DNA from 4 places in the Paenibacillus sp. FSL H8-0282 genome. Region 4 is predicted to be linked to each of the others. Evidence: riboswitches for the same ligand, from Rfam matches in the RefSeq annotation. Region 4 holds a riboswitch; each other region holds the start of a gene.
The links. Region 4 has a riboswitch for cyclic di-AMP ahead of NST94_RS00540 (C40 family peptidase). Riboswitches for the same ligand answer to the same signal wherever they lie in the genome.
Positions count from the first base shown of each region.

Region 1: linked by a shared signal. The riboswitch ahead of NST94_RS02675 (hypothetical protein) and the one ahead of NST94_RS00540 (C40 family peptidase) in region 4 are both predicted to bind cyclic di-AMP.
Region 2: linked by a shared signal. The riboswitch ahead of NST94_RS24755 (TrkH family potassium uptake protein) and the one ahead of NST94_RS00540 (C40 family peptidase) in region 4 are both predicted to bind cyclic di-AMP.
Region 3: linked by a shared signal. The riboswitch ahead of NST94_RS10685 (KamA family radical SAM protein) and the one ahead of NST94_RS00540 (C40 family peptidase) in region 4 are both predicted to bind cyclic di-AMP.

Region 1 covers NZ_CP150146.1:602,911-610,719, reverse strand. The annotation lists gene NST94_RS02695 (histidine kinase) at 1-474, opposite strand, end outside; gene kdpC (potassium-transporting ATPase subunit KdpC) at 579-1,187, opposite strand; gene kdpB (potassium-transporting ATPase subunit KdpB) at 1,243-3,276, opposite strand; gene kdpA (potassium-transporting ATPase subunit KdpA) at 3,293-4,969, opposite strand; gene NST94_RS02675 (hypothetical protein) at 5,186-5,602, opposite strand; cyclic di-AMP (ydaO/yuaA leader) riboswitch at 5,854-6,043, opposite strand; cyclic di-AMP (ydaO/yuaA leader) riboswitch at 6,463-6,627, shown strand; gene NST94_RS02670 (hypothetical protein) at 6,696-7,250, shown strand; gene NST94_RS02665 (hypothetical protein) at 7,265-7,786, shown strand.
Region 2 covers NZ_CP150146.1:5,713,866-5,721,674, reverse strand. The annotation lists gene uvrC (excinuclease ABC subunit UvrC) at 1-866, shown strand, start outside; gene NST94_RS24760 (CPBP family intramembrane glutamic endopeptidase) at 955-2,631, opposite strand; cyclic di-AMP (ydaO/yuaA leader) riboswitch at 2,954-3,129, shown strand; gene NST94_RS24755 (TrkH family potassium uptake protein) at 3,194-4,552, shown strand; gene NST94_RS24750 (TrkA family potassium uptake protein) at 4,566-5,237, shown strand; gene NST94_RS24745 (LysR family transcriptional regulator) at 5,766-6,668, opposite strand; gene NST94_RS24740 (succinate dehydrogenase cytochrome b558 subunit) at 7,071-7,736, shown strand; gene sdhA (succinate dehydrogenase flavoprotein subunit) at 7,782-7,809, shown strand, end outside.
Region 3 covers NZ_CP150146.1:2,481,684-2,489,492, reverse strand. The annotation lists gene NST94_RS10695 (ABC transporter substrate-binding protein) at 1-714, shown strand, start outside; gene NST94_RS10690 (AraC family transcriptional regulator) at 854-2,521, shown strand; cyclic di-AMP (ydaO/yuaA leader) riboswitch at 2,570-2,711, shown strand; gene NST94_RS10685 (KamA family radical SAM protein) at 2,852-4,021, shown strand; gene NST94_RS10680 (YafY family protein) at 4,164-5,075, shown strand; gene NST94_RS10675 (DinB family protein) at 5,159-5,674, shown strand; gene NST94_RS10670 (YdeI/OmpD-associated family protein) at 5,731-6,300, shown strand; gene NST94_RS10665 (hypothetical protein) at 6,805-6,990, opposite strand; gene NST94_RS10660 (hypothetical protein) at 7,722-7,809, shown strand, end outside.
Region 4 covers NZ_CP150146.1:111,598-119,406, forward strand. The annotation lists gene NST94_RS00520 (hypothetical protein) at 1-82, shown strand, start outside; gene NST94_RS00525 (4a-hydroxytetrahydrobiopterin dehydratase) at 311-598, shown strand; gene NST94_RS00530 (cytochrome c) at 681-1,037, opposite strand; gene NST94_RS00535 (GNAT family N-acetyltransferase) at 1,165-1,650, opposite strand; gene NST94_RS00540 (C40 family peptidase) at 1,840-2,292, opposite strand; cyclic di-AMP (ydaO/yuaA leader) riboswitch at 2,337-2,479, opposite strand; gene NST94_RS00545 (C40 family peptidase) at 2,841-3,269, opposite strand; cyclic di-AMP (ydaO/yuaA leader) riboswitch at 3,327-3,465, opposite strand; gene NST94_RS00550 (hypothetical protein) at 3,684-4,514, opposite strand; gene NST94_RS00555 (M1 family metallopeptidase) at 4,526-6,532, opposite strand; gene NST94_RS00560 (YwhD family protein) at 6,636-7,142, shown strand; gene NST94_RS00565 (AbrB/MazE/SpoVT family DNA-binding domain-containing protein) at 7,222-7,695, opposite strand.

The sequences.
Region 1 (7,809 bases), 490 kb from region 4:
CCCCGTCCACTTCCGCGCTAGATCTGCTGCGCCCTCCAGCTCGTATACGTTTACAGTTGTGATGACACTAATTCCACAGCCCAATAAATATTTGATATCCTCCAGCCTAGTTGATCTCTCCGCACCCTCGCGATTATGATGAGCCAATCCATCGGTCAGTACAACCTCTGGATTACGTGCCACAATGGCCTCCACGTCCAGATCCTTCTTCTCGATCTCCTTCTGAAACCAATGAATACTTGGAATTCGTTCCAAGTCACCCAGCTGATCCCTTGTTTCTGGACTCTGGTTGGTTGAAACCGCACAGATTACAACATCGATGCCCTGTGCTTTCAGCGCCTGACCCTCACGCAGCATCTGATAGGTCTTGCCTGATCCACTGACCGGACCTATATAGATCTTCAGGCGTCCACGATGCAGCTCATAAATAGAGAGCAGCAGTTCCTCCGGCGTCTTCCTCCGATATGTTCCCATCAAGACCACTCCTTAATAACCCGTTCATCCATTCACTCTTCTATGCCAGAAAGCAAGATATCCCTGACCCAGTTTGAACAATCGGGCAGGGATATTAGCTATATTTATTTGTTCGTTAATTTCTGCAGCTCCATGTTCAGCTTAAGAACATTTACCCGCTTTTCACCAAACAGCCCTAGATCGCGACCTTCGGTCTGCTTATTCACTAGCTCTTCCAGCTGCGCGGCTGGAATCCCAGTCAAATTACTGATCCGGGGAATCTGCACAATTGCCGACGCAGGAGTGATATGCGGATCAAGACCTGAACCCGAGTTGGTTACTAAATCAACCGGCAGCTTGTTTACAGGCACATCCGGATTATCAAGCTGCCACTGTGTGATGGAATCCTTCGTCCGCTGCAGCATATCCGGGTTGGATGGGCCGTAGTTATTGGAACCTGAGGCTTCCGCTTTATAATCAATGCTGGATACACGGCCATGGAATAATGCCGGGTCCGTAAAGCTTTGCCCGATGAGTTCTGAGCCCACAACTACTCCAGCGTCATTCTTCAGCTGACTGCCGTTTGCTTGCGATGGCATCAGAACTTGAGCAATCGCTGTAGTAGTCAGAGGATAAATCACTCCGCAAAGAACAATAAACACTAGACATAGCCGTAATATAATAAAGAAATTAGCACCCTTCGATGATGACAACTGTTCTTCAGCGTCCGCAATCGATTTTCTGTTATTCACGATGCTCTCACCCTTTCAATGATTAGTCAATCCGTTGTTAAATCCATACACTTACGAGCAAATCAATAAGCTTGATGCCCGCAAAAGGAACGACTACTCCACCTAAACCATAGATAAAAATATTACGTCCCAGCAGCTTCGTAGAACTCATCGCTTTATACGAGACACCTTTCATAGCCAATGGGATCAGCAGCGGAATAATAATCGCATTAAATATTAATGCAGATATAATTGCCGAGCTAGGTGAACCCAATCCCATGACATTCAGGGCTTCCATTTCGGGAATGGCGAGCATGAACATTGCCGGAATAATTGCGAAGTATTTAGCGATATCATTCGCAATACTGAACGTTGTCAACGCGCCCCGCGTCATCAGTAGCTGTTTACCAATAGCTACAACCTCAATGATCTTCGAGGGATCGGAGTCCAGATCAACCATGTTTGCTGCTTCCTTAGCGGCTGTAGTCCCACTGTTCATCGCTAAGCCCACATCAGCTTGGGCAAGGGCAGGTGCGTCATTCGTACCATCACCAGTCATTGCCACCAGCTTGCCTTCGTTCTGCTCACGGCGGATAACCGCTATTTTATCCTCAGGTGTACTCTCTGCAATAAAATCATCTACCCCTGCTTCACGGGCAATAGTAGCTGCGGTCAGCGGATTGTCCCCTGTACACATGATAGTCTTGATTCCCATTTTTCGCAGCTCATCAAACCGCTCTTTCATCCCTGGCTTAACCGTATCCTTTAAGTAAATAAGTCCATAAATCCGGTTGTCTACCGCAACAGCAAGCGGGGTCCCCCCCATCCGAGCGATAGCATCGGAATTACTGTCGAGGTTCGCGGGAATGACTCCGCCCTTCGACTGTACCCATTTCTTCACGGAATCGACTGCCCCTTTACGAACAGATCGTCCATCAAGTAGATCTATACCACTCATCCGGGTCTCAGCCTTAAACTCTACGAACTCTCCGCCTTCAGCAAGTTTGCTGTCATAGCTGCGCTCCAGCTTCTTAGCCAGCTCAATAACCGAACGTCCTTCCGGAGTCTCATCCTTTAGCGAACTAATAGCTGCCCAAGCCGTAAGCTCAGCTTCCGTTTCATCTCCAACAGGCACAAAATCACTCGCCATCCGGTTTCCGAAAGTAATCGTACCTGTCTTATCTAGAATCATTGTATTAATGTCGCCGGCAGCTTCAACGGCCTTCCCTGACATAGCAAGGACATTAAACTGTGTGACGCGGTCCATCCCTGCTATCCCGATAGCGGAGAGCAGTCCCCCGATTGTGGTCGGGATCAGACAGACCAGCAAGGCGATCATAACAGGAATATCTAGATCAACGCCCAGATAAGTCGCAATTGGCCGCAAGGTCACTACTACAATCAGGAAAATCAACGTCAGACTGATCAAGAGTGTATTTAGTGCAATTTCATTGGGTGTCTTTTGACGTTTCGCCCCTTCAACGAGGGAGATCATCCGATCCAGGAATGACTCACCGGGATCACTGGTAATTTTGACTTTAATCTCATCACTGACTACCCGGGTGCCGCCTGTGACTGAGCCAAAATCTCCGCCGGCTTCCTTAATAACAGGTGCAGATTCACCTGTAATTGCAGATTCATCTACGGAGGCCAGCCCTTCAATTACTTCACCATCGCCAGGGATAAGTTCTCCCTGACTGACGATGACAATATCTCCTTTACGAAGCTCGGAAGAAGAAACGGTCTTCACAGACCCTCCAACGAGTTTGTTAGCTGTGATATCCTGTTTCGTTTTCTTGAGTGAATCCGCCTGGGCTTTCCCGCGGCCTTCAGCCAGCGCTTCAGCGAAGTTGGCAAACAGCACTGTGAATAGCAGAATGAACAACACTGTGATATTGAAGCCTACCGATTTCTCTGCATTAAAATATCCGGGGGCCAGTACCATAAGCAATACAATAATCGTACCGATTTCGACTACGAACATGACCGGATTTTTAATTAACGTCACCGGGTTAAGCTTAATAAAGCTATCCTTTACAGCGCTTAGGAGTATGGGTCCCGTCAGCAGCTTTTTTCTTTTTACAGTACTCATCTTGTTCTCCCTCTTCCTACCGTAAGGTCAAATATTCTGCAATCGGGCCGAGCACAATGACTGGCAGAAACGTCAGAGCCCCGATAATTACAACGGTACCAATCAGAATTCCGGTGAACAGACCATTGTCTGTGCGGAATGTGCCAATCGTCTCAGGAACTGGCTTCTTCTGGATCAGTGAGCCTGCAACTGCCAGCATCGCGATTATAGAGACATAACGGCCAAGCAGCATTACGATCCCGGTTGTAACATTCCAAAAGGTGGTGTTGTCCGCAAGCCCTTCAAATCCTGAACCATTGTTCGCGGCAGAAGAGACATATTCATATAACACTTGGCTAAGTCCATGGAATCCGGGATTCGTGATGGCACCGTTGCCCAAGTCCGTTAAGAACGCACCTGCTGTTGGTACAAGGATAATGAACGGATGCACAAGGATAGCAATCGCAATTAGCTTCATCTCCTTGGCTTCTATCTTTCGCCCGAGAAACTCTGGTGTTCTGCCAACCATTAGTCCACATAAGAAGACACCCATGATGGCATACATCAGCATATTGATTAGTCCGACACCTTTTCCCCCGAAGACGTTGTTGAGCATCATTAGGGCCAGAGGGGTAATGCCACCCAGCGGTGTCAGCGTATCATGCATATTGTTAACACTACCTGTCGTAGCTGCCGTTGTTACCGAAGTGAACAGCGAAGATTGCGGGATACCAAAACGTACCTCTTTACCTTCCATGCTGCCTTGCGAAGACTCGATCCCCAGCGCATTGATAGCTGGATTGCCTTTGGTTTCCGCATAATAATTCAATCCCAGCAGTAGTACGAACAAGGTCATCATTGCTGTGAAAATCACCCAGCCCTGACGTTTGTTCTTAGCGAACAATCCGTACATATATGGCAGAGAGGCTGGCAGCATCCACATAGAGAGAATCTCCAGAACGTTCGTAAGTGGATTAGGGTTCTCAAAAGGATGCGCTGAATTGGCTCCGAAGAAGCCGCCACCATTCGTACCTAAGTGTTTAATTGATTCCAAAGAAGCGACTGGACCGATAGCGATTTGTTGCGTCTGCCCTTCGAGTGTAGTGACCTCAAGCGATGGCTTGAGCGTTTGTGGCACATGCAATCCTACCAGCACCAATGAAACTAGCAGAGCTAATGGAATGAATACACGAATATGTGCTTTTACGAAGTCCTCGAAAAAGTTCCCGACTGATTTCTGTCCTGTAATCCCTCTGACAAAAGCAACCGCAACAGAAAATCCGCTCGCTGCAGACGTGAACATCATCATCGTGATGACTGCCATTTGTGAAAAATACGATAGTCCCGTCTCCCCGCTATAATGCTGCAGGTTCGTATTGGTCATAAAGCTGATCACCGTATTGAATGAAAGCGTCTGTTCCATATCGGCAATTCCATTCGGGTTCAGCGGCAATCCCCGCTGTAATCTTAGAAAAATATAACTGAAAGCAACCAGTACGATATTAGTTAAAACAAAGCTGAGTGCATACTTCTTCCAGGACATTCCGTCCCGTTTTTTCAGGCCGATCAGCTTATAAATACCTTTCTCTGTGCCTGCAAACCAGCGATCCGTACGATTCGGTTCGTTAGAAAATACATGATATAAATACGTTCCCATCGGCTTGACCAGCAAGATGAGAATTACAATTACGACGACTATTTGCAAAATGCCCATGAATGCCCCTCCTTAAAATTTCTCAGGATGAATCAACGCGTAAACCAGATATATAAACAACAGTAGGGTAACAGCGATTACTAGAATCACAGCTTATCCCTCCCCGTATCCTCAACTACACCTGCGCACCAGCGCATAAAGCCATAAAATAACCCGTAAATTACAGCTAACGAAGCCACCATATACAGATCCATCATATCTTCCGCACTCCTTCCATTATCCTTGATGAGGTGATCTATCGATTAGAAAATCAGCATCACCACTATGGGAATAGATTACATAGCTCGCACCAAGTCTTTTATAGACCAATCTAGGATTTATTGAACTTGTAATCACAAAAATCGGCTGTGTCGTCCAGGTACGGCACATCTGAATATAGCGGCAGCAAAGCGGAAAGCTGCTCTCAAACAGATATACCCTGCCTACCGGGAACGATGGGCGAAACCAAGTGCTCTGATGGCGGGTATCCACTAGAATAACCTGCTCAATCCCGAGCTCCTCAAGTAAAGCTTTCTCAGCCACATTGTTGGTTAATCCCGCCATCTTAATACCCCTGAACTTCAGAAGTTTAATGAAATGTTCTCCCGCCTTTGTAGGCGCACATACAAGCACATATTCATTCTGATCCGTCATCTTTTTTTCTCCTCCTGCTCATTTACAACAAGGAGGCAACGAAAATCTCCGAAAGGATGTTGACCTATCGTCATTTTCGGGCACAACCTAAAGCTCGGTTGTGTCACGTCATTAGACGCTGCCTTACAAATACCGCTAATGATGAATTTAGCGACCTCTTAGGGGAGGCCTCCATAAATGCTTTGCTTCTAAGAGCACAGCAAAAAGCCACAAAGGATCTCCTCTGTGGCTCGCTAGCGGTCACATTGCACTCATCCTCTCTCCATACGCTTACGAGGTTAGCTGTCGGATTCGGGCGGTGAGAGTCGCCCTACCTGTATAGATGCGAGCTCACTCACACCCTCTACAGGATTCACCCCATAATCGGCTTCCGACTCTCACATCGGCTGCCGATTGTTGGTTCCCCCGCTTTCCTTACCGGAAATTAAGCGGATCAAATATTCGATTGTCGTTGAAACAGGAGTAATCATACTCTTATGCACGAAGACTTGTAAAACCTGAATGATGCCAAAATAATGCAAATTAAAAACTATTTTCCCATTAGATAGCGCTTACTTGATATCTAATCTCTCTATATCTCTTGTTTACTCGAGTTTGGAGCGTTTAATCGCTATCTATAACCCATGTGATTTTATTCACCTTTTTAGAGCGAAAATACTGCAAATTCCCATTATAGGTAGAAACGCAAGAAGCTGAGGCTGAGCGAGAAAGAGGCGCGATAACACGCCATAAATACCTATTTACCTCGTTTTTCAGTCGTAGTCGGCAGGATATGGTTAAAATTGCTCTAAAAGAACATTTTCCGTTTTTTACAGAAAATCTTGAAAAGAGTATGATTCGGGTTGAATCTAATTCATGAAAAACAATCAACGCTGAGTTCCTGCATTCGCAGGGAACGGGGGAACCATCAGGCCACCTGGCCTACTTGGGGTGAATCCAAAGGAGACTGCATAAGTCTCAATAGGTAGGGCGACTCTCACCGTCCGAATCCGACAGCTAACCTCGTAAGCGTAAAGAGAGAGACCCTTGATCCGCCACGCTTTGGCCCAGGTATATCTGCCTGTAATCCAAAACCGCAGCAGAGGTCCTCCTCTTGCTGCGGTTTTTGCGTTACCTGAGCTTATTAGGTGATAGCACGCTGGATGGGGTGAATGTTTTGAAGCACTATTATTTAGGGATACATCAAGGGCTGCTTGAGCCGATAAGTCTAAATTACGTTTGTTTCGGGGCCTTGTGGTTCGAAGAACATAATCACAGGTACATTGTAGGCTATGCATTTGGCCAGAACCAGATCCAAGCCCTTCGCCAGTTCAGCACACCTTCTTCTTGTAAAGACTGTTTAGACTCTAAGATTGTATATGAGATATATAAAAAAATTCGAGAACAACAGCAGCAGCAGGATTGGTCATCACACCAAAAACTCCCGTGGTTTACAGCCTTCAAGGAGCCTTGGAAAGATGTAAGCGCCGGTTGGTATGTCTTGAGATCCCGCAGCACCTTTCCCTTACATCTATCTGTTATACGGAAAGAGAAGTTCCGACTATGGCTAGAGCATACCGCAGTCTGTGAGAATAAAATGGAAATGCTCGCTTGTGTAGAAAAGGCTAGTGTCACTCATCATGTAGACTTAAAGCTTTTGGAAATCTAAGGAGGAACCCTACTATGGACCAGCGCAGACTATCCCGCATTGAAGTATTTGTATTGGATGAACCCGAGCCTATCCACTATGGAATGGAAGGGGCTGAAGGCTGCCGTTATGGTATTCTAAAACTCACCTGTAAGGGAGGCTGCAGCTGGGGGGCTTGTCTGATCTCTGCCAACACCAAAAATTTCGATCTCATTAAATGGAGTTCTTTTTTACGGGCTATCTGTCATTGCCGTCTTGAGGAAGCGCTGGATAAGGTCCGCCGCGAAGGTTCAGATTGGGAGCAGGTTAAGCTTGAGCTAGTTCAGGGTGCTTTGCAGGATTTAAAGGCCAAGCTCCAGGGTAAATCCTTGGCAGGGCATATTCAGCAAGGGCGTCTGTACAGTGTTGCAGCAGGGGGGAGCAATTCCAGAAGTGAACGGCTCTACTACAAACCTTCCAAAGCTTTATCCAGTACCTCCCAGCAGAAACACAGTTGCCCGGAACCAGACACCGCTGATCTCATCAATAAATCAATCTCTTACTTTTCTATATTATAGATTCAAGCAAATCTCTCATTCTG
Region 2 (7,809 bases), 1.2 Mb from region 4:
TGGATGCCGCTGGCGGCGCCTCCATTCTGCAGGAGTGGCTGGGCATTAAGGTGCTTGTGCCACAACGCGGTCTTAAGAAGCAGATGGTTGGCATGGCTTGCCAAAATGCAAGAGTGGCTATCGACGAGAAATTCCGGCTGATTGAACGGGATGAAGAGCGTACCTCTGGAGCAGCGATCAGCTTAGGCGAGAGCTTGGGGCTTGAACGCTTGAGCCGTATTGAGGCGTTCGATAACTCGAACATTCAGGGGACTAATCCGGTCTCAGCGATGGTTGTCTTCATTGATGGTAAGCCTGCACGAAAAGAGTACCGTAAATATAAGGTTCGTACGGTAGTGGGTGCGGATGATTATGGAACGATGCGCGAAGTCATTCGGCGGCGATATGAACGGGTATTGAAGGAGAATCTTCCGATACCGGATCTTATCGTGGTCGATGGAGGGAAAGGGCAAATCTCCTCTGCTATTGATATTCTGGAGAATGAGCTGGGATTATTCATTCCGGTCTGCGGCCTTGTTAAGGATGATAAGCATAAGACGGCTCAGCTTTTAGTTGGAGATCCGCCAGAGCCTGTCGCGCTAGCCCGGGACAGTCAGGAATTTTACCTTTTGCAGCGGATTCAGGATGAGGTCCATAGGTTCGCGATCACCTTCCACCGTGAACAGCGCGGGAAGTCCATGGTTACCTCCAAGCTGGACTCTATACCTGGTATAGGTGAGAAGCGCCGTAAAGCGCTGCTAAAGCATTTCGGATCGCTTAAGAAAATTAAAGAAGCCTCCGTGGATGATTTCCGTACACTTTCTATTGGAGAAAAGCTGGCAAAACAAATTCTTGATGCGCTCAAGGATGAAGAGCCAACCTCATAGCAATGGTGACAAAAGAAAAAGGGTATCAAAGCAGCGACTAAAGCTGCTTTGATGCCCTTTTTTAATTTTATTACGTCTTCACATTAGTTTAAATCAAAGAAGAAGGCTCCACCGGCTTAGGTTTCTGTGGTGGATTAAATCGATAGACGATGTAAGCGACTATGAACGGCATAATAATCGCGAAGATACCCGCGCCTACATTTACGCTCTCCTTCATAAAGATCAGCGTAGCGCCCATCAGGATGCTGTCAAACACGACGTGGCTGAACATGACAGCAATAAACCCGTAACGAAGGAAAATATAGCTGAACAGTAGCCCGATTACAGTCAGCTCAATGGGACGGGAGCTGATGGGATAGATCGGATATAACGTATGGCCAAACGCCCAAACCAGCGTGGTGATCAAGCAAGCGATAAAAGTGTTCCGGAACACCTTTTTCAGCATAGGAATTCCGAAAAAGCGATAAATGGCTTCCTCAGATAAACCAGCGAGCCATGCGACGATAGGCAGAAGCCAAGCATATCTCATGTTATAAGGAGATTGGGTGGCGTCTGTAGTAGACCAATTGTGCAAGGTAAACGATAATATGATGAACATAACCGTCTGCACCCCTAGCAGAACGAAAGCCCAGATGTATCCAGCCCGGATACTGTCCAACACATATTGTCCATAGCCGGGCTCTTTGGCGCGGGGCCAAGGGTTCATGCCTTCCTCTTTTCGCCATAGGCCATTACCGCCCACTAAAGAGAAGTAGAGCAAGGAGGACATCAGCAGGCTGTACAAAGCATAAATGATAAACATAATGACAGAGGTAATCTGTGCTTCTAGCCCTTCGCCCGTTGATTCAGGCAGCATATTATAGGTGCTGATCATCATGATTACAAAATAGGCTGAGCTTAGGAATACTCCACGTTTAAAGGAAGTATGCTCTCTTCTAAGAATACTGTAGACGAGTGCCAGAATTCCTAAAATCAGTGTGGGTACACCGTAACCGAATAATGTTAGCTTTTCCGCTAAAGAGGTCTGTCCTTGTACGTAGGAGGTATGCCAAGCTGGTGCAGTGAATCCGGCATTAAAGCTGGATACCTGCTCTCCACTGAAATCAAAATAATAGTGCAATAAGGATTCGCCGACCTGAACAGTACTATCCGTATACACTAGCCCATGGCTTCCTGTATTCGATTCAATTTGTAGCTTGGCAGGATTTACTTCCCATTCCTGAAGCCAAGGACGAGCAAGATTCTCCTTCTGCGCTAGAGTGAGGTCAGCTCCCTTGTCCTCTTTTGCACCAACGGAAGCGATGCCTGACCCCTCTTCGGAGGTAACTTTTGCAGCCTTTGAGAAAGCGACAATCTTACCGTTATACATATTGAGGTCAACGATGATTTGCGGCTCTTGCTCCGCTGAAGGAGTAAGCGTTGCACGAAAGACATCAAAAGGATATTTTTGATCCAATTTTTTCTTGGTGTAGTCCTCCACAAGCTTCTCGCGAGACATATAACCATAAAAGGAAGAGTCCGTCTGGTAAAGTACATTCCATTGATCGTTTGGTGCTTCGGTGTAGTTGAGCTTTTGTTCTGCGAATAATATGGCTTGATCACGGGCTTCTGCCTTGCTAATGACGGTGGTATCTTCACCTGTAGGACTACTAAGCAGTGAAGGGGAAATCTGAAACATAATAAATAGAATAAGACCGATAATGCCCGAGATGATGAGCCTCTTGGAGAGGGCACGTTGCTGTAAGGGCTGGCCGACGGGATTCATGTAACGCCTCCTTGTTATGTACTGTGACAATGTTATGTTCCATTATAGTATTAGTGCCTGGTTGGTTACAAAAAACATTATATGTTCTTTTTATGGGTAATAGAGATAGTATAGAATAGTCATGTGAATTTATACCATGAATTTTATCGTGTTCATTTCTGCACGAATGATGAGAATCGGTGTAATTGCAGGGAAAACACGGAAAAGTGATGAGAAAAGGCACTCCTTTTGATGCAGTCTCTTTAAACCGCATTTTTTCATGTGAATGAGCATTAATTGTGTCTTTGTGAATTCACTAAATAACGTATATAATTTGTATGCAATTGTATAGTAGCCGAATTTCTGGTGAAAACGGGGGAACCATAAGAAGTGATGAAAAGTGGAGTGTACACGATAAATGGCACTTTCATCAGGGGTGAATTTCGTTCTGGGAACGAATAGGGCAGCCTGCACAGTCCGAATCCGACAGCTAACCTCGTAGGCTAATTTACTGCAGGAACCAAGTCAGCATTGGTTTTCCAGTGCTTTTTTTGTTGGAATTTTTGATAAGAAGGTGAGCAAAGTGGCTTCACAGTTTCGCAGGATTTCTGAATTTAAGTTTCTGAAGCTCTCGCCACCGCAGATACTGGTGCTTGGTTTTGCATCGATCATTCTGATAGGGGCCCTGCTGCTTATGCTGCCCATCTCAAGCACAAGCGGGAATTCCGTGGAATTTATTGATGCATTATTTACTTCAACGTCGGCAACCTGTGTTACAGGGCTTGTTGTGCTGGATACCGGAACTTCGTTCACGATTTTTGGGAAAACCGTAATTATGATCCTGATCCAGATCGGCGGCTTAGGTTTTATGACCATGGCCACTCTATTTTCACTGGTGTTAAAGCGTAAAATATCTTTGCGGGACAGGCTAATCCTACAGGAAGCCATGAATCAAGGCTCTATGGAAGGAATTGTGCGACTGATCCGGAGAGTCCTCATATATTCTCTTGTCATAGAAGGCTGTGCCGCTGTGCTGCTGTCTATTCGCTGGGCTTTTGATATGCCGTTGGGAAAAGCGATTTATTATGGCATATTTCATGCGGTGTCTATGTTTAATAATGCGGGGTTCGATATTTTTGGGGATTTTCGCAGTTTAACTGATTATGTATATGATCCGCTTGTGAATATTATTGTAATGTTTCTGATTGTCTCCGGCGGGATTGGTTTTATTGTAATGTCAGATCTGGTGGAGTTTCGGGTAACCCGCAGGCTGTCTCTACATAGTAAAGTTGTCCTGTCCACCAGCACAGGGCTGATTCTGATCGGAGCTTTGGTTATTTTTATATTTGAGTTTACTAACACTCGTACCCTGGGTTCACTGAATTTCGGCGGTAAAATATTATCGGCCTTCTTTCAATCCGTGTCTCCCCGTACGGCTGGCGCGAACACAGTAGATATTGCTGGACTTCGGCAGGCTACACAATTTTTTATAGTGATTCTTATGTTTATTGGTGCTTCTCCGGGCTCAACGGGCGGCGGGATCAAGACAACAACCTTTACAATGATGATTGGTGCTGTAATTGCTATGCTGCGTGGACGGGAAGATGTTGTGTTGTTCCGTTATCGGCTGGCTCAAGAGCGCATCTACAAGGCATTAACGATCACGCTGCTGGCTTTGTTGTTAATCGCCTCTGTGTCGATGATACTCTCCACAACTGAAGACAGTAATTTCTTGGCAATCTTGTTTGAGACGACCTCCGCCTTTGCTACGGTAGGACTGACTATGGGGCTAACTCCGGAACTGTCAGCGATCGGTAAGATTCTACTCTGTCTGACGATGTTTGCAGGTCGGCTAGGTCCACTAACCTTAGCGTATGCACTCGGTCCCAAACAGGGTAAACCACTGTATAAGTATCCGGAAGGTAAAATAATTATTGGATAGGAGTTAATTAGAAATGAAAGCACAGCAATTTGTAGTAATCGGCTTAGGTCGCTTCGGTTCAAGCCTGGCGCTTGAGCTGATGGAAATGGGCTACGAGGTGCTCGGCATTGACCACCATGAAGAACGCGTGGAGGAAATGAGCGATCAGCTGACGCATACGGTAGTAGCAGATGCTACAGATGAGGGAATTATGCGCTCGCTTGGTGTACGGAACTTTGATTGTGGGATTGTTGCGATTGGTGACAATATGGAGAGAAGCATTCTGGCGGCCATTTTGTTGAAGGAGATTGGAGTCAAGCAAGTGGTGGCTAAGGCAATCTCTATCCTTCATGGCCGCGCACTGTCGCGGCTGGGGGTTGATCGGGTTATTTTTCCGGAGCGGGATATGGGGATTCGTGTGGCACATCAGCTGGTGACGCCCAATTTGCTGGATTATATTGAACTGTCCAAGGATTATAAAATTGTCGAGCTGACCGTACCTTCCTGCATGAACGGCAGAAGCTTGTCTGATTTAAATACAAGAGCTAAATATGGCTGCAGTATTGTTGCCCTAAATAGGGAAAGCGGAATAATCGTCGCTCCAACTGCCCATGATTATTTGAGTGAAGGCGATGTTATGGTACTCATTGGTCCTAATGAAAGTATTGACCGTTTTGAGAGTGAAGTTGTGAACCAAGAATCATAGGAAAAGAAGCTGACTCAAAAGTAGTGAATTCTACTTGGAGGCAGCTTCTTTTTTATGGAGTAAAGAGTAGGAAAAGTAATGGATTTACTGTGTCGTATGACATTAGACCACGCGTTGTTTTCTATAATGTTGGTTTGGTCGGTGCGCGACTTGCTAGGTGTGGTTATCGTACGGCTTGCAATTAGATGATTTGTGGTATCTGTGACGGTGCATTATGGGCGATATGCGTTCTTTGTTTGTACGATGTACAGAGTGGGTGTGAACTAATTAGGAAAACCTCCCTAAAAATAGCCGCTATTCGCTCTAAATGAACGACATCAGGGAATTCCTCCCTAATAAACAGAGGGATTCCTTTATTAGTTAGTTACTGAATCGGCCGAAAATTAGGGAAGTTTTCCCTAATTATAAGTCTGCTGAACAGAAATCTCTGAACTTCAGGGAGAAATTCTCTAATTACGCTATAAGTACTTCACTTATTGCCTCATTTGGAGATCAATAGGTGCGCCCCTTGATTCATTTGGTCCGGCTTTACTGCTCACGTTCTGTCAGAAACATCTCTTCGGTAACTTGCACCAGACTGCGAGCCGCCGTGCTCATGCTTCCATCGTCACGGTAGATCAGGCAGGTGGTCCGTTGAGTCTGTTCCAGCTCCTTGATATGTAAGGACACCAGCCCGCCACCGTTCAGCAGTTCTGGACGCAGATAAGACTTTGGCAGCAACGCAGCCGCTTTGACAGTCGGAAGCAGCCGTACGATGGCTTCGAAGGAGTCAATCTCCATGCGCACATCGGGATCAATCCCGCAGCGCTGGAATAGATCGTCCGTCAGACGCCGGTACCAGGTCCCCTTTGAGAAGAGAATCATAGGCAGCCGGGATAGATTATCCATGGTTAGCTTGGAAGATAAATTTAAAGGATGCTGCTCTGAGACGACCAGTCGCAGTTGATCCTCAAACAGAGAAATGCAGCGTAACCCGGGTTCTTGAATAGAGGAAGCGATCAGACCTACGTCTGATTTTCCCTCACTAACTGAGGATACGATCTCATGCGTTCGGCCTGTGATCAGCTTCAGCTCTGCGGTCGGATATTTATCCATATAAGCGTTTACCAGCGGCGGAAGCGTGGTCTGCAGTGAGGTAAGACTAGCCCCCAAGGTGACAAGCCTTGGCTCCCCCTCTTTAAATTTGGAAAGGGCTTCCAGAAACTTGGAGCGCTGCTGCCGTTGTTCAAGCGCATAGGAATAAGTGAGACGCCCAACCTCGGTTAATTCCAGTCGTTTGCCATAACGATTAAATAGTGCGACCCCCAGACGTTCCTCGAGTTTAGAAATTTTGCGAGACAAGGCGGGCTGGGATAGATTGAGCTGGCGTGAGGCCCGGTTTAAGCTGGAATGTTCCACAACTGCTGCAAAAACATCTAAATCGTCAAACATAATTGAGTTCCTCTCCTAATGCGATGTACGATCAGTAGTGATGAAATTCATAGCCGTAAGAGTAACTGTTCTTATTACATAAGGAAAATCAGGTTATGTCGGAAAATGTTGTTTTGCTAAATGAGAATTATTATCATATAAAATCTATTCTTATGCGTTTATTGTATAACGTTTAATAATTAGATTGCAATTCCCTTATAAGCGAAAAAAGAGTAACATGAAAAGTGACACAAGATATTCACATTTTGTGAAAAATAAAACTAAGTCCGGTAAACTCTAGGATAACGGTAAATTAAGGAATTATGTCATTGGATTGTCAACGTTATCCTGTGTCAAATGTAGTTCCGGCGGTGAATACCCATTAATGAAAACGCTGTTTTAATCGGAAAGGGGTTACTTTGTATGAAAGGATTTTATTCCAGAAAGATTCATTCCTTGCTAGGCGTTATCCCACTTGGAGCCTTCTTCATTGAGCACATGATGACGAATTTTGCGGCTGTAGAGGGTGGCGCTTCCGGTTTCACTGACAGCGTGTTATGGCTGAACAGCCTGCCGCTCGTTTTCTTCCTGGAATTGTTCGGTATATGGCTTCCTCTGCTGTACCATGGGGTATACGGACTTTATATTGCGTATCAATCCAAGCCGAACTTGAACCGTTTCAACATTGAAAGAAACTGGCGTTATACCCTGCAACGGATTACAGGTATTGTTACCTTCATCTTTATCGTCTGGCACTTGTTCCAAACACGGGTTCAGGTGGCGGTGGGTAATGTGGAGCACGAAGAATTAGGCGGTCTGATGCATGATATCGTGACTCAGCCACTTCTGCTGACACTGTATATTATCGGTATCGTTGCTGCATGCTTCCACTTCTCGAACGGTCTCTGGTCTTTCTTGATCAGCTGGGGAATTACCGTAGGTCCACGTGCACAGCGGGTATCTTCTTACCTCTGTCTTGGCATATTTGTATTAGTAACTTTCATGTTCCTGATTTCGCTGGTTACTTTCCGTGACAGTGAATTTCAAACTGCAGCAACCATTGCCCAGTCCATAAAGACCTTCATTTAATTTAAGAATCCTTTCTGATATTTTCGATAAAAGGAGTGAACTATCATGGCAACATCCGATATCATTATCGTGG
Region 3 (7,809 bases), 2.4 Mb from region 4:
GGTTATCCTCTTTCTATGGGTGAAGGCCAGGTTTTTGAAGATCAATTACAAGGTGTGGAGGATGTAGGCTTCCCTATCAATCTGGAAAAAACATTGGAGCTTCAGCCTGACCTGATCATCTATGCGGGCACAGATGAAGCTGATTTCGAACAGCTCTCCAAAATTGCACCCACTATAATATTTGATACCTTTGCCCCACTCCAGGAACGTATGCTGGACATTGGTGGAATTGTTGGGAAAACGACTGAAGCAGAAGCATGGCTTGCGCAGTATAAAACCGCTGAAGAGAACATGTGGAAGCAATTGAAATCCGCAGGCATGAAAGAGGGCGAAACGGCTGCGGTCTTCACTTATTATCCAGGAGACAGACTGTTTATAATGGCAGCAACCGGACTTTCACAGGTACTCTATGGGGAGAATGGCTTCAAGGCAACTCCAGCTATTCAGAAGATCCTTGATGAAGGTAAAGGGTTCCAGGAAGTATCCATGGAAGTCCTGAAAGAATATGCCGGAGACCGGATATTCCTCTTGACTCCAGTGGCAGAAGAAGCAAAACAATCCACAGAGAATCTATTAAAGAGCCCTATCTGGAAGAGCCTTCCTGCCGTCAAGAACGGATATGTCTATACACAAGACATCATGAAGACTTCAAGTGATGCGACAACAAGAGAATGGCTGCTTGGCGAAATTCCACAGCTATTAAATATGAAATAACCTTCTGTGATGAAGAGTTTAACACAAGGCTGATAAAAAACTGCAAGAAGCATGTCAACAGCTGTTGATATGCTTCTTTTTTTTATATACAATGAATTCATTGATAATCATTCTCACCAAATGAACGGAGGCTGAACCCATGCTGCATACATCATCGTCCTGCCCCCCACTCCACTCTCTGCTATTTCAGCTAAACGAGGCCGAACTGATGATTCAAGCTGCCGATTCAAGCTCTATAACGCGTACAACCCAGGACTATACCCTTCTCATATTTACTGGAGGGAACGGACAATTGAACCTCGATGATCAAAGCGTGATACTAAGTATGGATAAATGTTATCTACTATCTCCTGGAATCTCCTATAGTACGAACAACCAGGAGCTGACGTTGTATTATTACCTCATCACCTTTACAGCAATCTATACAACCGAGCATCCTAAACGATATTCTGGAGAGCTACTTTCCGGCAGACGGGAGTTAATTGTGCACCCGTTCACCAAGGTAATCCGACTAGTCGAAGACCTGCTCATGAACAGGAATAACACCGATGATGTACAACAATTCAAGCGACAATTAAAATTCCAAGAATTGCTGCTGCTACTTTTTGAGCATAATTACCCTTCCAAACACCTGCCAAGTCCTACGGAATCCGTAGAAAAGACCATAACATTCATTCAGGAGCATTATACAGAGAGTATCACCGTGAAGCAGTTAGCTGAACTGGCGGGAATATCAATCTGGCAATATACACCGATCTTTCAGCAGCTTACGGGTAAAAAGCCGCTTGAATACCTGACGGATCTGCGTATTAATCATTCCAAACGATTCCTGCAGGAATCGACTGAACCACTGCGGGAAATCGCCAGACTGGTCGGCTTCTCGGACGAATACTATTTCAGCCGCCGCTTTCGGCAAAAAACCGGAGTTACACCCGGACAATATGCACATCAGCAAAGTCGTAAGCTTACCGTCAAGGATTGGACGGGTCATGAGGTGGAGATTCCAGAGCGAGCGAAACGTATTGTCTATCATGGCGAAACACTTGGCGACCTTCTCGCGTTAGGCGTAAAGCCTATCGGTGGAGATGAAGCGTTCGCCCGGAACAGCGTCTATAAACATCGGCTTAAGAAGCTCGCCAACGTCGGGTTTCCACTGGACCCGCAGTTGACCGCTTCCCTAAACCCAGATTTGATCATTTTGGCAAATAGTGATGAAAGAGCCTACAGAGCAGTTTCTGGTATCGCTCCGACACTCACCTTTGATTCATTTGCGCCTCTCGACAACCGAATGCGGACATTAGGCAGTTGGCTAGGTAAACAGCGCGAAGCCGAAGCATGGCTGGAGTCATTCACAATCAAAAACGCTGCCATGTGGCAGCAGCTTTACACGACAACCCTTCAAGTTGGAGAAACCGCCTCTGCTTTGGTCTATGATCATGGAGATCGTCTATATGCTATGGGAATGTCCGGATTCTCCACTGCGCTTTATGCCCCATGTGGTTTACAACCGACCGAAGAGATCCAGGCCATATTGGACGAAGAGTTAGGGTTCGCCGAAGTTGATCCAACGCGACTGCCTGCCTACGCCGGAGATCATATCTTCATGCTCATTCCGGAACGCAAAGACTCGCGAGCTGCGATGGAACGATTACTAGACAGTTCACTTTGGAACAATCTCCCGGCAGTACGTCAGGGACATGTTTATCTGCTCGACGGAAGCAAATGGAACTCTAGTGATGCGTTAACCCGGGAGAAGCTGCTAACGCTGTTGCCTAAACTACTCGGCGGAAGTAGCGCTAGCAATTAAAGGTGAATCTAGGATTCTCTTTTGACTTTTCAAAACTTCATAGGGTATACTTTATCTACGCTTAATTTTCAACTTTTACAGTTGAAAAGCGGGGGAACCAGTTAATTGGGGCGAATCATTGAGCATTAGAATGTAGGGTACCATCTTACCCGAGTCCGTCAGCTAACCTCGTCAGCAGTGGATGGGTCTGCTTTTCATGTTATTTACATAACCAGAGACCCTTGCTAAGGGTCTCTTTTTGTGCTTTTTTTGGACCCTGCTGGCAGTAGATTGGCCTTTGACACTAAGGCTCCCTCATTTCTCACACTACGAGACAAAGGAGAGATGTACGTGCAAAAGGTAAAGTACTTCACGGATATTAACAAAATAGCTATGTTGTCTGAGCTGGAAAAAGAGAATCTGAAAGAAATTACGGACAAGTTTGTTTTTCGTGTAAATGACTACTATCTGTCTTTAATTAACTGGGATGATCCAAATGATCCCATCCGTAAGCTGGTTATTCCTAACGAAGGTGAACTGCTGGAGTATGGGCGCTGGGACGCCTCCGATGAGGACACGAATTATGTGGTACCTGGTTGTCAGCACAAGTATAGAACAACTGCACTACTGATTGTATCCGAGGTCTGCGGGGCTTATTGCCGCTACTGTTTCCGTAAGCGTCTGTTCCGAAATGACGTGAAAGAGGCGATGGCTGATGTCTCTCCGGGCTTGGAGTATATCGCAAATAATCCGGAGATTAACAACGTACTTCTTACGGGCGGGGACAGTTTAATTCTCTCCACACCGAAGCTAAGATCCATTATTGAAAATCTAAGAAGCATTGAGCATGTTAAGATCATTAGACTGGGTTCCAAAATTCCCGTATTTAATCCGATGCGGATCTCTGAAGACGAAGAGCTGCTGGAGCTGATTCGTACTTACTCTACCGAAGACAAACGAATCTATGTTATGGCGCACATCAATCATCCTCGTGAAATCACACCTGAAGCCAAAAAAGCATTTAAAGCTCTCCACAACGCAGGGGTAATTGTCGTAAATCAGACCCCCATCCTCAAAGGCATCAACGATGATCCCGTTATTTTAGGGGAACTACTGGACCGGCTTTCATGGGCTGGCGTTACACCCTACTACTTCTTTGTGAACCGGCCCGTAGCCGGAAACCGAGATTTCGTATTACCGCTCGAGCAAGTCTATCAAATTGTAGAAGAAGCCAAAGCCAGAACCTCAGGACTTGGCAAAAGAGTACGCTTATCCATGAGCCACACCTCAGGAAAGATAGAAATTCTCGCCATTGATAACGGGAAAGCCTATCTCAAATACCATCAATCCAGAGATCAGGAATACGGAAAATTTATGATTCTAGATTGTCCAAAGGACGCCGAATGGTTCGATGACCTGCCTGGGAATGAGCAATATTGGACCCCACCTGTGAAAAAAAACGATGCTATTATTTCTGTTAATGATTTATCAGGCGAGCCTGCGGATTTAATCTGTAAATAGATTAATCAGCTCTGTCAGACTCTGTCATAGGATATTTCTTCATCACCAACAACAAAACTCCTCCCGCCCAAAATTAGCCCGAAAAAATCTATGATATAATCACGCTGTAACACGAAATGGACTAATGGGTGGGAATGCACACATGAAATTGGAACGATTGATTTCTATGATCTATAAACTATTGAACCACGAAGTTTTATCTGCCTCCAAGCTGGCTGAAGAGTTTCAGGTTTCCCAGCGAACAATCTATAGGGATATCGATGTGATTTGTGCCGCTGGCATCCCGGTCGTATCGTATCAGGGTACTAAAGGTGGATATGGCATCATGGACGGATATAAAATGGATAAAAGCCTGCTCCGTTCGTATGATGTCACTTCTCTGATTACTGTACTTAACAGTCTTTCTTCCGTGTTTGAAGATGAGCATACGCAAGGAACCATTGAACGGCTGCAAACGATTGGAACGGAGCCACAGACCTCTAGTCTCGCGGTGGATCTTGAAACCCGGCGTACGGATCCTGACGCACTTCCTCTTTTACGTGCGGCTATTGCGGAACGAAATGTTGTCCGTTTTGATTACATCAGTGTAAAAAATGAACGTACAACCCGTGAAATGGAACCAGTAAAGCTTCATTTTAAATATAGCAACTGGTACATCTATGGTTATTGCCGGGCTCGGCAGGACTATCGGGAGTTCCGACTTTCCCGGATGCTGAATTTGTTCCTGACGCAGGATACCTTTCATTCGCAACATGAGGTACCCAAAGAGGCCGGCTGTTCAAACAGGGCAGATCAGGTGGAGGAAATAGTGATCCGGGTAGGCCCTGAGGCTTTGGCAGAAGCTTTGGATCAGTTTCATCAAGTCGACAAGGAATTTCATTCCGATAAAAGCATGACGATGCGAATTCCTGTGTATAAGCCATTGGAAGCACGTTGGCTTTGGTCCATTCTGCTGAGTTTTGGCAGCGGCGCCGAAGTCCTCGAACCCCCTGCATTGCGAGGTATTTTAAAAGAGCAGCTTCAAAACACACTCAAACTTTATGAAGAAGTATGACAGTCTGATGTCATACTTCTTCTTTTATATTAACTACAGTAACAAAAAACAAATCCATGACCATTCAAAAGGAGAATGTACGAATGACAAATTATCCAGTAGAAATGTTTAAATACCACACTTGGGCAAACCAAACTATCCTGGGAAGAATCAAGGAACTCCCGCCTTCTGTGCTAAGTCAAGAAGTGAACAGCTCATTTCCCACCATCGCTCATGCCCTTAGCCATATCTATGCGGTTGATACGATGTGGTATCTTGTATTAACAGGCACTGCCATGCCAGAGGCTTTTCAACAAAGTATCCCGCTAAATTTGAGCATTCTAGATTCTGTAGATGAATACGTAAATATCTTTGCCCAGCTATCGGAACAATACAAAGCATGGTTACACAACCAATCCGATTTGGAGCAAACTATTGTGCTTGACAATCCATTCGCCGGAATCCGCCAAACACGCCAATCAGAAATTGTGTTGCAAGTCGCCAATCACGGGACTTATCATAGAGGCAATGTATCTACTATGTTACGGCAGTTAGGCCATGCTTCCACCATGAATGACTATGCTCTTTTTTGGTATCAGGTTCCTGCGGAAGCAAATTAATCTCGGATGGGCAAGACGCTCCACTCCATACCTAGAAAGGAAATTGTATTTTAATTATGGAGATTAAAAATCTAATTACAGTGAAAACGAGAGAAGATTTAAGAGTTTGGCTGCAGGAGAATTGTAAGACTGAACAATCTTGTTGGGTACTCGTTAGTATGACGCCAAACCCAGAAACGTTGCTATATTTGGACGTAGTTGAGGAATGTTTGTGTTTTGGATGGATCGATGGAGTGAAAAAGAAAATTTCGGAAACGGAGCTGGCGCAAAGACTCTCTCCCCGAAGCAACAAAAGCTCTTGGACTGAATTGAATAAAGAGCGTGTTCGCCGCCTCGAAAAGCTGGGGTTAATGAGTGCTGAAGGAAAACGGATACTTCCTGATATGAACCCTGATTCTTTTATAGTAGATAAGATTATAGAGCAACGGCTAAAAGAGGACAGGCAAGTATATGAGAATTTCACGGCCTTTCCAGCCCTTTATAAAAGAGTTCGGATCGACACGATCCAAAGCAATAAACATCAGCCAGATTTATTTAAGAGTAAATTAGACAAATTCATAGCAAACACTAAAGAAAATAAAATGTACGGGCAATGGCATGATAATGGACGTCTGCTAGATTATTAAGCTGCGCTAGATGCATGATCTCCTGCTGTGGCTTTCGGACCCCAATGACGCTATTTACTAATTAATCGCCTTTTCAGCAACTTATCGGACCCCAGTGCAGCTATTCCTTAGAAACAGGCTCTTATACGGTGATTTTTCCGCCAATAGGAGCTATGCGGTCCGATAATACTCCAAATGGCGGATTTTCCTGCATTTAAGGTGTGCTGGGTCCGATACCGCTGAAGTATGGTCATTCGCTGGACTCCTGAGTCCGATACCGCCAAGTATGATCATTCGCTGATCTGCTGAGTCCGATACCGCCAAGTATGATCATTCGCTGGACTCCTGAGTCCGATACCGCCAAGTATGATCATTTGCTCGGTCTATTGCTACTGCTACTGCTACTGCTACTGCTACCATGATCTCCTGCTGAGGCTTTCGGACTCCAATGACGCTATTTACTAATTAATCGCCTTTTCAGCAACTTATCGGACCCCAGTGCAGCTATTCCTTAGAAACAGGCTCTTATACGGTGATTTTTCCGCCATTAGGAGCTATGTGGTCCGATAATACTCCAAATGACGGATTTTCCTGCATATAAGGTCTGCTGAGTCCGATACGCCGAAGAATGATCATTCGCTGGACTCCTGAGTCCGACACCGCCGAAGTATGATCATTCGCCGGGTCTACTGCTACTGCTACTGCTACCATGATCTCCTGCTGAGGCTTTCGGACTCCAATGACGCTATTTACTAATTTATCGCCTTTTCAGCAACTCATCGGACTCCAGCGCAGCTATTTCTTAGAATCAGGCTCTTATACGGTGATTTATCCGCCATTAGGAGCTATGCGGTCCGATAATACTCCAAATGGCGGATTTTCCTGCTTACAACGTCTGCTGAGTCCGATACGCCGAAGAATGATCATTCGCTGGGTCTACCGCTACCGCTACTACTGCTACTGCTACTGCTACCGATACCATGATCTTCTGCTGAGGCTTTCGGACTCCAATGACGCTATTTACTAATTAATCGCCTTTTCAGCAACTTATCGGACCCCAGTGCAGCTACTCCTTAGAAATGGGCTCTTATACAGTGATTTTTCCGCCAATAAGAGCTATGCGGTCCGATAATACTCCAAATGGCGGATTTTCCTGCATTTAAGGTCCGCTGGGTCCGATACCGCTGAAGCATAGTCTTTCGCTGGGTCTACCGCTACTGCTACTGCTACCATGATCTCCTACTGAGGCTTTCGGACTCCAATGACGCTATTTACTAATTTATCGCCTTTTCTGCAACTCATCGGACTCCAGTGCAGCTATTCCTTAGAAACTGGCTCTTATAAGGCGTTTTTTTCGCCAATAGGAGCTATGCGGTCCGATAATACTCCAAATGGCGGATTTTCCTGCATTTAAGGTGTGCTGGGTCCGATACCGCTGAAGTATGATCATTCGCTGGACTCCTGAGTCCGATACCGCCAAGTATAATCATTCGCTGGGTCTACTGCTACTGCTACTGCTACTGATACTGC
Region 4 (7,809 bases):
CGTAATTATTTACGATAAGGACACGCACCGCATTAATATTTTAGTTGGCGAAGAGGATTTGGCTTCAGTGGTTTTAATTTAGGCGGAGGAGAAGTCTGTACGTAATTTGCCCGTAGTCAGTAGCCCGTGTTAAAATTGATAAAGCCGAGTTATAATCGCTGGGATTTGTGAATACATTAAATCGAAAATATCGCCTTTATCCTGGCACATCCCTTGGACCTCAGAAGCTAAGGGATGTTTTGTTTAAAGCCTAAGACAAGTAAAGGGAACTGCGCACTTTACTGCAATTTTTTGTAAGGGAGGAAACGAATTGTTATTTACGGAAGAGGAACTGCGTGAGGAGATCACCAAGCTAGAGGGCTGGAAGCTGGAAGATAACGTTATGGTACGAAAATATATGTTCAGCCAATATATGAAGGGCATTGCGTTTGTTGATGAAGTAGCCACGATTTCAGAAGCCTTCGATCATCATCCACATATTACGATTGATTATAAAACAGTTACACTGCGACTTGAATCTAATGAAGAAGATGGGATTACGGCTCTAGATCTTCGAGAGGCGCATCAATTTAATGAAGCCTTTGAAAAAAATCACTAGTTTAGCCGAAATCATAAAATAAACGCCCGTGCAGAGATAGTCACCTATCTCATACACGGGCGTTTTTAGTTGCTTGGGTGGGTTACTTTTTCTCTGAGAGCCAGAGTGCGACGTTGGCGATCTCTTCAGGCGCTAGTTTCTCCTTAAAGGAAGGCATTTGGCCACGTCCTTTAGTGACGATGCTATAGATTTCCTCAGCGTCATGCTGGCCACCTTCATTCTGAAGACTTGGTCCAACTCCACCTTGAAGCTGATCGCCGTGACAGGTGATACAGCTGGCTTTCACGGTTGCTTCTGCCTTTGCTGCGTCCAGTTGAACTACCGGCATCGTGGGCTTATTTTCTTCCGCTACCTCTTCTTTACCCGGAAGTGTAAACATGAGTACTACCGCAAAGGCACAGGCGGCAAAAAACAAACCGCTCATGATCCATTTCTGCATCCCAATTCGTCCCTTCTATGTAAGCTGCTCCCTACATTATAGCTTATGGTGAAGCGTTATCATAGGGTTTGTGACAAAAAAATGAACGAGAATACAATCATTCTCATGAAATATATGGTATTTAATATCATTTGTCATAGACCATGCAATAAAAAGGTTTGTCTCCTGTAGGTGTGCGGCGTTCATACGTATCTGTAATCGTAAATCCACATTTTTGATAAGTTCGAATGGCGCGTTGGTTCCAGGTCAGGACTTCTAGATCTATCTCACGATCAGGATAACGATTCAAGGCTGTCTGGACGATGGCATCTACGAATAGTTTGCCTAAACCATGGCCGCATAGATCGGGGCGCATCCCAACTCCTAAACGAACGACTCCTTCCATCGGGAACAACTGTGCGAATCCGCACAAAATCTCTTGTTCATTTAATATGGAGATATATTGTTCCTCCCGGAGCTGCGGATCGCCAAACTCGATGCCAAGAGCCTGCATCTGCTCCCACGGCATCCAGCCATAAATATTATATGGGGGCGTATAGCTCCACTTACAAATAGCTTCTCCGTGAATTGCCTCCATAGGAACAACATGAAAAGTTACCGAGGGATTTATCATAAGGTCAACGATCTCCTTTCACGAGGACATTGCTATATTACTAATTATATACAAAATGGGGGAGGTTCGACTCAGAAACTTTATATGAGAGGAATGTTTTACAAATTATGAGAGGGGTAAATAAGTAATAAGACAAAAAAACAAGCTCTCCTCCAAGAGTTACCTTGGAAAAGAGCCTATGTACGTTACTTATTGAACATCATCATTGTCTTCCGATTCAGCAGCAACCGATTGGTAAGCGTCTGTGCTCATAATGCGCTTAGCACCAACGTAGCGTTTCACGTAGTAGCTATCACTCAGAGAGCTAATCGTAACACCGCGTGAGGTAGAAGCGTGTGCGAACTTACCTTCACCGACATAAATGCCGACATGGGAGACACCTTTGCCACTTGTATTGAAGAATACAAGATCTCCGGCTCTTATATCATCACGGGAGATTGCTGTGCCCATTTGATATTGGGAACCTGATTGGTGTGGAAGGTTAATGCCAATCTTATCAAACACATACATTGTAAATCCGGAGCAATCAAATCCGTTAGTGGATATACCGCCGGATACGTATTTAGTACCGATGGCCTTGTCAATCACTTTATCCATTTTGGAATCTGCGAAAGCGCTTCCTGCTCCGATGGTGAGGATGATGGAAAAGCTTAGTACTGCTGCTGCTAACTTCTTCTTCAAAAGTGTATACCCCTTCCAAATGCCTACGAGGTTAGCTTAAGGGTTCGGTTGAAGGTCCCCTATGACCCCTCTATATAATGGAGGTCAATTCACCCAAAGTTGGTTCCCCCGTTTTCCTAATAGTTAGGAAACTCGGCTCATACTGTTGATTAGGATTAGCTTGTAATCAATACATGACAAAACCTTTGTAAATAACAACTTAATGATTACAAAAATGTTACTAAAATCTCACTGCGCTAATTGTAACAAACAGAAAGCCGCTTGGCAATCGTTTTTAACATATTAATGCAGAAAAATTGGCATTTTTACGGTAGAAAGGCATATGTAAGCGTTAATAATGACCTAATTTTTAATATAATTGCAATTTTTATCAAATAAACGTGTTTCAATCGGGCTCTAATAGTGTAAAAATATATTATGGAAAAAGAAAAACCCGAATTTGATTACGGGCATAATCAGATTCAGGTTCATATAGTTGTAATTATGAGGTTATAGTTGTGAGGAAGGTTTCAATCGAAGGCTACAGCTTGATAAGCTGAAGTACTCATTACTCTTTTAGCGCCAACATAACGATTGGCCCAGTAGGCCTGACTGAGTGAAGTGATGGTCACTCCACGCGAAGAGGACGATTGTGCGAATTTTCCGTTTCCAACATAAATGCCGACATGGGATACTCCATTGCCAAGTGTGTTAAAGAACACTAGATCACCAGAACGCAGATTGCTTTTGGATACAGCAGTTCCAACGCTATATTGAGCTTTTGATGTACGAGGTAAAGTAAGACCCACATTCTTGAATACATATTTTGTAAATCCAGAGCAATCAAATCCGGCAGTGCTTGTACCTCCGGTTTTATAGGCAACTCCAATAGTCTTTGAGATTACAGTGTCCATCTTAGAGTCGGCAAAGGCGCTTCCTCCACCAATAGATAATGCCATTACAAGTCCTAGCGCCGCAGCGACGCATTTTTTTCTTAAATTATGTCTTTTCAAAAGATGTACTCCTTCCAAGGCCTGCGAGGTTAGCTTAAGGGTTCGGTAGAAGATTCCCTATGATCCCTGTAAAGCGAGATCAATTCACCCAAAATATGGTTCCCCCACTTCCCGGTGCAAAGGAATTAGGCGTGTTAAGCACCAAGAGAATGACGTTTCGACAGTTACACTTACGATAAATACATTTAGTTATGTAGGAATCGTTTCAATTGATTACAAAATTGTTACTAATAGCACAGGACTTATTGTAACAGAGCTTTTATGATTTTGCAAATACTCTTAAGTTATCCGTAATGGGAAAAAGTCCCAGCTCCTAAATACAGGAATTGGGACCTTTTTATTATGTCAAATAAGGTTAATTTATTGTGGAAATGCTTTGCTACGCCATAGATGATATTGTGCAGAGATTCCCCACATTTTTAAGAGCGTAGAAGGTAGTGGTGAGATTTGCCGTATTATAAGTGCCGGCAGGCCGGGACAGAACAGACCCGTCAGTCCGCACACTAGCAGTAGGAGCAAGCCTCCCGCACCAAGTACAATGGAAACACCTATAGCAGGAATCAGTGACCGCAAGCAGATGAACAGTGAGGAGAACATTCCTGTACCGCCGGTGTAACCAAACTGCATATATAGAAGAAACAGGCGCACGATAAAAATATATATAAGCCATGCCAATACGTATGGTACTAAATGAAGTAACAAAGTGTAGTTAAACAAAGAGGATAAGAACAGCCCGTACATTTTTGGAGCAAGCCAGTAAAGCGGCAGCAGGGTCAGCACCCATTCGATTAGGCTAAAGACTAAGACAGGTAGTCCATAGATCTTCATGCCGGGGAAAAAGAACAGCCCGCGCTCGCCCTTTCGCTCCTGGTGCAGCTCATGCAGCAATCCTGCCCTTATGAAAGGAGAAAGCAGAAGTCGCAAGACAACAAGTCCTAGAAGCATCCATAACCAAGTGCGTATCGCAGGGTCAGTATTCAAGCTGAACTGTCCCTCGATATAATACAACAGTCTGCCCATACCGCTGCCGCCGGCGTCTTTATCTGGATAGCGCAGTAGAATTGGAATAATAGCAGATCGGATGAAACCATACATAAAGTAGCCCCAGAGCAGTCGGTAGATGAAGAGCAGAATTAAAATATAAAATTGCTCCTTCATGCTTTGCCAGCCGCGGGTTATCGATGTTCTCACAATCATTCACCTCACCAGACAAGAGTTCCGAGCACGGTTTCAAGTAGTTTAGTTACACTTAACGTCCAGCGAGAGAGCGTCTTGGGCTCTATTTCCGCCAGCCTAAAGTTGTTTAAATGTTTGCTCTCCAATAAGATGGAATGCTCAGGGTCAATCTCAGCAGAGAGAAGAGGCTTATCGCTTAACAATTGAAACGTAGTCTCTGCTCCTTCACCGTTCCAGACCCGCTGCACCGAAGAGCTGTCGGCGAATGTGAATTTCACGGGAACATCAACGTAATGGCTCCCTTTATTTGAAATCTTCACTAATGATTCGTAGCTTTGAGCATCGCCGCTGTTATTTTTTTTAAAAGTAATCGTATCTACTGAGAAGTCAGGCGCACCATCACCATAAATGTAATCATCGAAATATGCCTGCCATGATTTTTTGGTTACCTTCTCAACGACTTTCTGAAAATCTGACGTAGCGGGATGCTGGAAACGGAACTTACGAGCGTAGGAGGACATGATGTTGTTCATTGCTTTGGTACCTACCTGGCGTTCGATATCTTTAAGTACAAGCTTGCCGCGGATATAAACATTTCGGCTATAGGAATCCGCCCCTGCATATTTCCACGTTTCCAGATTTAACGGCTCAGGTATAGTCACCAGGCTGGCCTGTAAAGGCAAATTAGACTTGATACCGTATTCTTGTTCCATAAGTCTGTCTTCGGCATAGGAAGTAAAGCTTTCATCCAGCCAAGCCTCTTCGAATTCATTACTGGCTACCATACCGTAGAAGTATTGATGGCCGATCTCATGAATGACGGTTCTTTCAAGTGAGGTATCTGGAGAAGAATCTGCGGCCCCAAAGGCTGTAATAAGGGTAGGATATTCCATTCCTCCAGCGCCGTTTCCCTCCTTAGGTGGGACGATAATAGACAGCGTAGAGTAGGGATAAGGGCCATACCATTTGCTGAAGTAGGTCAGGGCAGCCTTGGCAGCTTGAAGGTAACGCTCTTGTAAGTCTTTGTGCAGTGGGTCGAGATACACCTTAATTCGTACTCCAGGCACTTCCGGCGTAGAGAAAGCTTCCTCTGCTACTGTAAAATCAGGGGATGCAGCCCAAGCGAAGTCGTGGACATCATCGGCGTAGAACTGATATATTTTTTGATCTTGTTTGAGCTTGGCATTTTTTACAGGAAATCCGGTCGCAGCCACCGTATAGTTGGAAGGAACGGCAATCGTTACATTAAAGATGCCAAAATCACTGTAAAACTCAGAGGTCCCGTGATACTGATGCAGGTCCCAGCCTTCTTCTTTAACTCCGCGTGTGCCCTTAGGCTCGTATACACTAAGCTTAGGGAACCATTGCCCAGCCATAACGAAGTTACCTGAAGCACCCATGCGAGCAAAGATTTTGGGCAGCTGGACTTCATACTGAAGCTTAAGTGTTACACTTTCCCCACCATTAACAGGCTGAGGAAGATGTACCTTTAGAAGCGTCTTATCGTTGATATTGCCGTCATCAGGTTGAACATATTGCACTCTTTGCATTAGCGAAGTTCCCTCTGTCGTGCGCAGATCGGTCAGCGTCATATTTCCGAAGCCGTTCTCAGGCATGCTGTCGCCTCTGAGCGTCCCTCCGGATTCCTTCATAAAGGTGGTATCTGATGAGGCAAATGCATTTGGATACATGTGAAAATATAAATCACTTACTGGCTTTACTCCGGGGTGTGTCCAGGTTACTGTCTCAGAAGCTTTTAAGGTTTCTGTGTCAGGAACAAGCTGGACATCAATGTGATACTCGACTACCCGCTGGCTTAAAGCCTCCTCTGCCGGGACGGGTGCGCTCTCAGGCAATACCTGCTGTGGTACGGCTGCAGGCGCTGTGCCGCTGGAGGACTTGGCCTCTTTTGAAGCAAAGCTAGTAACAGAAGCTGTTGAGCTATCCCCTGAAAAGGCCCATATTCCTCCTCCCAGCAGCGCGAGGATGGCCAGGGTCGCAAAGATGATGTACTTTAATGACAGTGACTTCATAGTGTGATTCCTCCCGTGACAAGCATCTACGGGATGTATATGTTTGCAATCGCCGCATTATTAGCTAAAATTAAATTATTCGTAAGAGGAAGGGTGTGCACTCGTGGACAACATACAACCGGAGGGCAAGAAACAGATTGCCTTAAATATTGTGAACGCTAAAAGTAAACATAAAGGCTTTGGAGCAGGCTCTATAGATCTCAACAACGTTTCACCTGTCATTATTGATGGTGATGTGGCGGTTATTGATATCGGTGCCATGCATGCCAAGAGCAAGGTGGAAAAAGGAATTAAATTTTCCATGAATCGTGAAGATGTACCGAATGGAAGACAGGTTTGGGTGGTATGGGTAGCGGTAGACCGTACATTGGAAGCTCAATTTTATGGTGGAATCACAGCCTGTGAAATGTGGATTGATACAGAAGCGCGCCGCGGATGGAAAATTCTTGCCGAGCATGTCAATAAGCTGGATGCAGCTCTTAAACGCAAGATCGATGTGGCAGGGCTTGGAGCCATTGAGAAGTCGGCGCTCAAATCCCTTCTGATCTCTCATAATGAAGCATGGTGGAATGCATCCTCAGATGAGCTTAAAGCTGCACTGACTGAATAGTATAGGAGCCTCCAGAAGGGTTATCCGATATAGAAAAAGCTTCGACCTCCGGAAATAGGAGCGTCGAAGCTTTTTTAATTTATGATTTGCTTGTGCTGCTAAGCTTGCGTTTGAGCTGACTCACTCTGGCTTGGCTAATCCCGAGGATTTCTGCAAGTTCTTTTTGGTTGGCATAGGGATGATCTTCAATAGCTTGTTCCAGACGTTGGCACATTTCCTCTGTCTTCGACTTTCGGATGCTGGTGTTGTGCTCAGGTGCCTCAACAACAAAATCCTCACGTGACTCTGGCAATTGAGACATGCGTTCAGGATCGACAATTTCTTTTAGACAGCTGCTACAAATAAACTGCTCTTTATAGTAGGTGACATGGTCGTGGCTTCTGCAAAATGTACACTCTGTCGAGGTGTACTTCCTAAGGACGATGATTTTTTCGTCTAAAACAAAAAATTCGATAGGATCACCAATGTCGATATTACGCGTCATACGGATTTCTGCGGGAACCACAATTCTCCCAAGACTGTCTAAACTCCGGATCATGCCTGTATCCTTCATCCCATGTCCCTCATTTACATCATTATATTTTGGTTTCTAATAACTATTATAGCAGTAATTGAGAGTTAAGAGAATGGGGTAAGCATAATAAATAAAACGGTTACATCCCTTATG